One region of the Pseudomonas sp. LB1P83 genome, then DNA from elsewhere that is predicted to be linked to it. Evidence: predicted binding sites of a transcription regulator. Region 1 holds the regulator's gene; each other region holds the start of a gene.
What was found. Region 1 encodes FliA, which starts transcription of late flagellar genes. Its sites were predicted from a motif close to CTAAAGTTTNNNNNNNNNNNGCCGNTAA; they were not measured.
Positions count from the first base shown of each region.

Region 2: the regulator FliA is predicted to act here: its motif matches at 1,324-1,351, upstream of ACYZTY_RS30860 (methyl-accepting chemotaxis protein).
Region 3: the regulator FliA is predicted to act here: its motif matches at 1,314-1,341, upstream of ACYZTY_RS22125 (flagellar protein MotY).

Region 1 is NZ_CM142709.1:1,466,586-1,468,851, forward strand. Features, by position in the region: gene fleN (flagellar synthesis regulator FleN) at 58-888, shown strand; gene fliA (RNA polymerase sigma factor FliA) at 885-1,625, shown strand; gene ACYZTY_RS06665 (chemotaxis response regulator CheY) at 1,793-2,164, shown strand; gene ACYZTY_RS06670 (protein phosphatase CheZ) at 2,187-2,266, shown strand, end outside.
Region 2 is NZ_CM142709.1:6,697,908-6,700,173, reverse strand. Features, by position in the region: gene tatC (twin-arginine translocase subunit TatC) at 1-469, shown strand, start outside; gene ACYZTY_RS30865 (16S rRNA (uracil(1498)-N(3))-methyltransferase) at 466-1,173, shown strand; gene ACYZTY_RS30860 (methyl-accepting chemotaxis protein) at 1,393-2,266, shown strand, end outside.
Region 3 is NZ_CM142709.1:4,833,987-4,836,252, forward strand. Features, by position in the region: gene ACYZTY_RS22120 (argininosuccinate synthase) at 1-212, opposite strand, end outside; gene ACYZTY_RS22125 (flagellar protein MotY) at 342-1,250, opposite strand; gene pyrC (dihydroorotase) at 1,408-2,266, shown strand, end outside.

The sequences.
Region 1 (2,266 bases):
TGAACGCGCAGCCAGTAATGTGGCCTCCGTCTATGCAAGACAAGGTAAAGAAATAACATGGGCAGCATGCATCCCGTACAGGTGATCGCGGTGACCGGCGGCAAAGGTGGCGTCGGGAAGACTAACGTGTCAGTGAACTTGTCCCTGGCTCTAGCTGAGCTCGGCCGGCGCGTCATGCTGCTGGACGCCGATCTGGGGCTGGCGAATGTCGACGTCCTGTTGGGGCTGACACCCAAACGTACCCTGGCCGACGTGATCGAAGGCCGCTGTGAGCTGCGCGACGTTCTGTTGCAGGGCCCCGGCGGCATTCGCATCGTCCCGGCCGCGTCCGGCACACAGAGCATGGTTCATCTGAGCCCGGCCCAACACGCCGGCCTGATCCAGGCCTTCAGTGATATCGGCGACAATCTCGACGTGTTGGTGATCGACACCGCTGCGGGTATTGGTGACTCGGTAGTCAGTTTCGTTCGCGCAGCGCAAGAAGTCTTGCTGGTGGTGTGCGACGAGCCGACCTCGATCACGGATGCCTACGCGCTGATCAAACTGCTGAACCGCGATTACGGCATGAACCGCTTCCGCGTCCTGGCCAACATGGCCCAGAGCCCGCAGGAAGGTCGCAACCTGTTCGCCAAGTTGACCAAGGTCACGGACCGCTTCCTCGACGTCGCCTTACAATACGTCGGTGCGGTGCCTTACGACGAAAGCGTGCGCAAGGCCGTGCAGAAGCAGCGTGCAGTCTATGAAGCCTTCCCGCGTTCCAAGTGCGCCCTGGCGTTCAAGGCGATCGCGCAGAAGGTCGACACCTGGCCGCTGCCTGCCAACCCGCGTGGGCACCTGGAGTTTTTCGTCGAGCGCCTCGTGCAACAGACCGCAGGACCCGTCCTATGACAGCCAGTGGCTACAACCTCTACAAGAAGTCGGCACGTGACGCGCAGTACGAGCTGATCGAGCGTTACGCGCCACTGGTCAAACGCATTGCTTACCACTTGCTGGCCCGTCTGCCAGCCAGTGTTCAGGTTGAAGACCTGATCCAGGCCGGGATGATCGGCCTGCTTGAAGTATCGACCAAATATGACGCCAGCAAAGGCGCGAGTTTCGAGACGTACGCGGGCATTCGAATCCGCGGCGCGATGCTCGATGAAGTACGCAAGGGGGACTGGGCGCCACGTTCGGTTCACCGCAATACCCGCATGGTCAGCGACGCAATTCGCTCGATTGAAGCTAAAACCGGTCGTGACGCTAAAGATCATGAGGTTGCGGCCGAACTCCAATTGAGTCTCGACGATTATTACGGGATTTTGAACGACACCCTGGGCAGCCGGTTATTCAGTTTCGACGATCTGTTGCAGGACGGCGAACACGAAGGGCTGCACGAGGATGGCGCGAGTGCTCATCTCGAGCCGTCACGCGATCTGGAAGATGAACGCTTCCAGGCTGCGCTGGCGGACGCGATTGCCAATTTGCCGGAGCGTGAGCGACTGGTGTTGGCGCTGTACTACGACGAAGAGCTGAACCTCAAGGAAATCGGTGAGGTCCTGGGGGTCAGCGAATCTCGGGTCAGCCAGTTACACAGCCAGTGCGCGGCCCGTTTGCGGGGGCGTTTGGGGGAGTGGCGAGCGCGCTGAAGGCAGTGTGGGGACACTGCGAACGAGGCCGGTGTGGTGTTGAACTGCACCGGTCGCGATCTGTTGTGCTCCAGACAGTCATCGAGTGCATTGCCGGATTGATTGAAATGGCGCGTCCAGGTGCTGGGCGCGTTTAAGACTGCTTGGAGGTCGAATTGGACAAGAACATGAAAATCCTCATCGTTGATGACTTCTCAACGATGCGGCGGATCATAAAAAACCTGTTGCGTGACCTTGGGTTCACCAACACGGTCGAGGCCGACGATGGCACTACTGCCATTCCGGTTCTCAACAGCGGGAGCATCGACTTTCTGGTAACGGACTGGAACATGCCTGGCATGACCGGTATCGATCTGCTGCGTCACGTGCGCGCCGATGAAAAGCTCAAGCACTTGCCAGTGCTGATGGTGACCGCTGAAGCCAAGCGCGAGCAGATCATCGAAGCGGCCCAGGCCGGTGTAAACGGCTATGTGGTCAAACCCTTCACGGCCCAGGCGTTGAAAGAAAAAATCGAGAAGATTTTCGAACGCATCGGTTGATCCACTGCGCCACGGGGGAGCTATGGAGCATAAAGAATCTTCACTGGGCGATTTTGAATCGACCCTGAAAAAACACGCGGTCGAACTGGTCGAAAGCCTTGA
Region 2 (2,266 bases), 1.5 Mb from region 1:
CATCGCGGTGCCGTTGCTGGTCTCCAGCATCATGCTGTTCTACGCCGGCATGGCCTTCGCCTATTACCTGGTGTTCCCGCTGATCTTCAAATTCTTCGCCGCCGCCACCCCGGCCGGCGTGGAAATGATGACCGACATCAGCAGCTACCTCGACTTCGTCATGACGCTGTTCTTCGCCTTCGGCGTGGCGTTCGAGATCCCGGTGGCCGTGGTGCTGCTGGTGTGGATCGGCGTGGTCGACGTCAAATACCTGAAGAAAATCCGCCCGTACGTGATCATCGGCTGCTTCGTGGTCGGCATGATCCTGACACCGCCGGACATCTTCTCTCAGACGCTGTTGGCGGTGCCGATGTGGCTGCTGTTCGAGATCGGCATCCTGTTCGGCGGCCTGATCAGCAAGCGCGGCGAACACCCGGACGACCAGCCGGTTGACGATCACAACGACCAGCCGCCAGCGACCCAGCCGTGAACCTGCTGCTCCTCATCGATGCCGACTTCATTGCGGCCGACCGGGTGATCCTGCGTGATCGCCGGTTGACTCACATGCAGGAAGTCCATCGCTGTGAAGTGGGTGACAACATGCGCGTCGGGCGTATCGGCGGCCTGATGGGTTCGGCCGAAGTCCTGCGCCTGGACGCCGGTGAAGCCGAACTGCGCGTCACCCTCGACCAGCCGCCACCGGCGAAGCTGCCACTGACCCTGGTGTTGGCCCTGCCACGGCCGAAAATGCTGCGTCGGGTGTTTCAGACCGTGGCGGCCATGGGTGTGCCACGAATCATTCTGGTGAACAGCTATCGCGTCGAGAAGAGCTTCTGGCAAACGCCGTTTCTGGAACCCGAAGCGATTCGCGAGCAACTTATCCTCGGCCTGGAACAGGCACGGGACAGCGTACTGCCGGAAATCGTCATCGAGAAGCGCTTCAAGCCATTCGTCGAAGATCGTCTGCCGGCCATTACTGAAGGCACCCTCGGCTTGGTTGGCCACCCCGGCAACTACCCGCCCTGCCCTCGTGGCCTGGACGAACCGGTGACCCTGGCCATCGGCCCTGAAGGCGGCTGGATCCCTTACGAAATCGACCTGTTGGCCAAGTCCGGTCTGCAACCGGTACAGCTCGGCGAGCGCATCCTGCGCGTCGAAACTGCCGTCACCGCGCTGCTCGCCCGCCTGTTCTAACCCCGGCCCTCACTTTAGACACAGAACCTGTGGGAGTGAGCCTGCTCGCGATAGCGGTGGGTCAGTCAACGCATTGGTTGACTGACCCACCGCTATCGCGAGCAGGCTCACTCCCACATGGAAATTTGTCGTGCCAACTAACGTGCACGCCTACAGATTCGTGCTCGCCTGCCGATACAGTTCCCATAAAACCAATTAGTGGTCCGAGGGAGTAGCAGCATGTACCGTTGGCTAGCCGAGAATATGGGAAACGTAAGCGTCAATCGCAAACTGGGGATCGGCTTCGGTCTGGTGCTGCTGCTGACATTGCTGATCACCTTTACCGGCTGGACCGGCCTGACTGGCGTGATCAGCCGTGGCGACAAGCTCGGGTTCATTGCCAGCGTCAATGAGCTGACCAAAGACCTGCGGCTGGCCCGCATGGACTACGATATGCGCCGTGGTGACCAGGGCCCGGGCGCCGTCAACGATCTGCTCGCCAAACTCGGCGCCGGCCTGCAAACCGCGCGCACACTGATCGAGCAACCTTCTGACGTGGCGATGATTGATCAGCAACTGGCCGCTGTCAGCGAGTACAAACAAGCCTTCACCGCCATGGTCCAGGCCGGCGCCAATCGCGAGGACGCCCGCAGCAAACTCGGCGCCACCGCCGACAACGCCGTGGCCCGCGTCGCTGAAGTCGAAAAATCCTTGCTGCAAGGCGAAAGCGTCGCCGACTTCAACAGCGTGATCGACCTCAGCAAGCTGATCCAGCAAGCGCGCTTCCAGGTCCGCGGCTACACCTATAGCGGCAAGACCGAGGCCGAGCAACCTGCGCTGGACGCCATCGACAACGCCCTGAAGAACCTCGAAAGCCTGCCGTCCAAACTGCCGGAGCAGCACATCGCCAACCTGCAACAGGCCACCGATTCGCTCAAGGCCTACCGCGCCGCCGTCAGCCAGTATCGGGACTCACAAGTGGCCAGCGCCGCCGCGCTCAAACGCATGGCCGCACAAGGCGACATCCTGCTCGACGTCAGCAAGAAGCTCACGGTGTCGCAAACCGTCGTGCGGGATACTGATGCCGCCAGCGCCAAGAACATGCTGCTACTGG
Region 3 (2,266 bases), 3.3 Mb from region 1:
CGCACGAATTCTTCGCGCAGATCGTCGATGTAGATCTCTTTCACGCCCATGGCCTGAGCCTTGGCGCGTGCAGGTTCGACCTCTTCGCCCTGACCCAGGTCAGCGGTAAAGGTCACCACTTCACAGTTATAAGTATCCTGCAGCCACTTGAGGATCACCGAAGTGTCCAGGCCGCCGGAATACGCCAGAACGACCTTGTTTACGTCCGCCATGCCATCACTCCACGGGGTTCTACGGAAAGCCGTGAAGTCTACCGGTCATACGGAATAATTTACAGAGGCGCGACAGCTTATGACGACGAAGCGACAGATTCTGTCGAACGAGCGACGATGTCGACGGGTTCAGGAAGTCGCAGGTGCGCTTCCCGGGGTCGTGGATTGAGGCGCGACTTTCTCGGTCGGAGCCACCCGTTCCAGGCGCACGGCGACCCGGCGATTCTTCGCGCGATTGCTGGCATTGGTGTTTGGCGACACAGGGTATCGCTCACCGTGGAAACGCATGGTGATCTGTGACTCCTGAATGCCATTGGCCTTGAAATAGTCCATCACCGCCAGCGCGCGGCGGCGTGACAACTCGCGGTTGGTCAGGCGATTGCCGCTGTTGTCGGAGTGCCCGTCGAGTTCGATGTGATTGACCGTCGGGTCAGCCTTCATGAACTCCAGCATCACCTGCAACTGAGACTTGGCTTGCGGATCGAGATCGACGCCTTCACCCGGGAAGCCGATCTCGGACTGTTTGACCTGCTCGAAATTCTTCGGCAGCAGTTTCGCAACGCAACCCTGATAGTCGTTGAAGGCCTTGCTGAACTTGACCGGCAACAGGCGCACTTCAGACACCCGACCATCGCCGGATGAATGCCGAATGACCGGACTGCGGCCGTCCATCAACCCGCTGATCAGGCGCCCGGCCTGAACTTGCGAACTGTTGAACAACACATTACCGCTGCCGATTCTCACCGAACCCAGGTTGATGTCGCCACGTCCCGGCTGCCACGGCGCAGCGGCCGCCAGCAGGGTCGCGGACCCGCCGCCGATCATCGCGTTGTAGGCTTTCAGACGAAACGTCGCCTGCTCGCCGGCACGGCGCACGAATTCACCCGAACCGAAATCGGTAATCGGTTGAGTCAGGCGGCACTCGAACTTGTCACCTTCGACCGTCCACTCGATGCTCTCCAGACGTGTCTGGAAAGTGAGCGCCATCGCAGGGAGGCTGGCAAACACACTGAGCAAGGCTAAATAACGCTGGCGCACGGGAGGCTCCACTGGCTTCGACAACAAAAAGACCGACACACATATTTACGGCATACCTGTTGGATATCGGAAGGTTCCTGCAAAACTTGATAGCGAGTGCCTGAGAGAGTCTTTTCCGGTAGCATTCCCCTCAGTTTGACCCGCCTGGAATCCACTCATGTCCGACCGCCTGACCCTGCTGCGTCCCGACGACTGGCATATTCATCTTCGCGATGGTGCTGTGTTGACCAATACCGTTGCGGATGTCGCGCGCACCTTTGGTCGCGCCATCATCATGCCCAACCTGGTACCTCCGGTGCGTAACGCCGCTGAAGCCGACGGCTATCGCCAGCGGATTCTCGCTGCACGCCCGGCCGGCAGTCGTTTCGAACCGTTGATGGTGCTTTACCTGACCGACCGAACCCAGCCCGAAGAAATTCGCGAGGCCAAGGCCAGCGGTTTCGTTTACGCCGCCAAGCTGTACCCGGCCGGCGCGACCACCAACTCGGACTCTGGTGTCACCAGCATCGACAAGATCTTCCCTGCACTTGAGGCCATGGCCGAAGTCGGGATGCCCTTGCTGATTCACGGTGAAGTCACCCGTGGCGATGTCGATGTGTTCGACCGCGAAAAACTCTTCATCGATGAGCACATGCGTCGTGTGGTCGAGCGTTTCCCGACGCTCAAAGTGGTGTTCGAACACATCACCACCGCGGACGCCGTGCAGTTCGTCAACGAGGCTTCGGCCAGCGTTGGCGCGACCATCACCGCGCATCACCTGCTGTACAACCGCAATCACATGCTGGTGGGCGGGATTCGGCCGCACTTCTATTGCCTGCCGATCCTCAAGCGCAATACCCATCAGGAAGCCCTGCTCGACGCCGCCACCAGCGGCAGCGACAAGTTCTTTCTCGGCACCGACTCGGCGCCCCACGCCCAGCACGCCAAGGAAGCGGCCTGCGGCTGTGCCGGGTGCTACACCGCTTATGCGGCGATCGAGATGTACGCCGAAGCCTTTGAACAACGCAACGCACTGG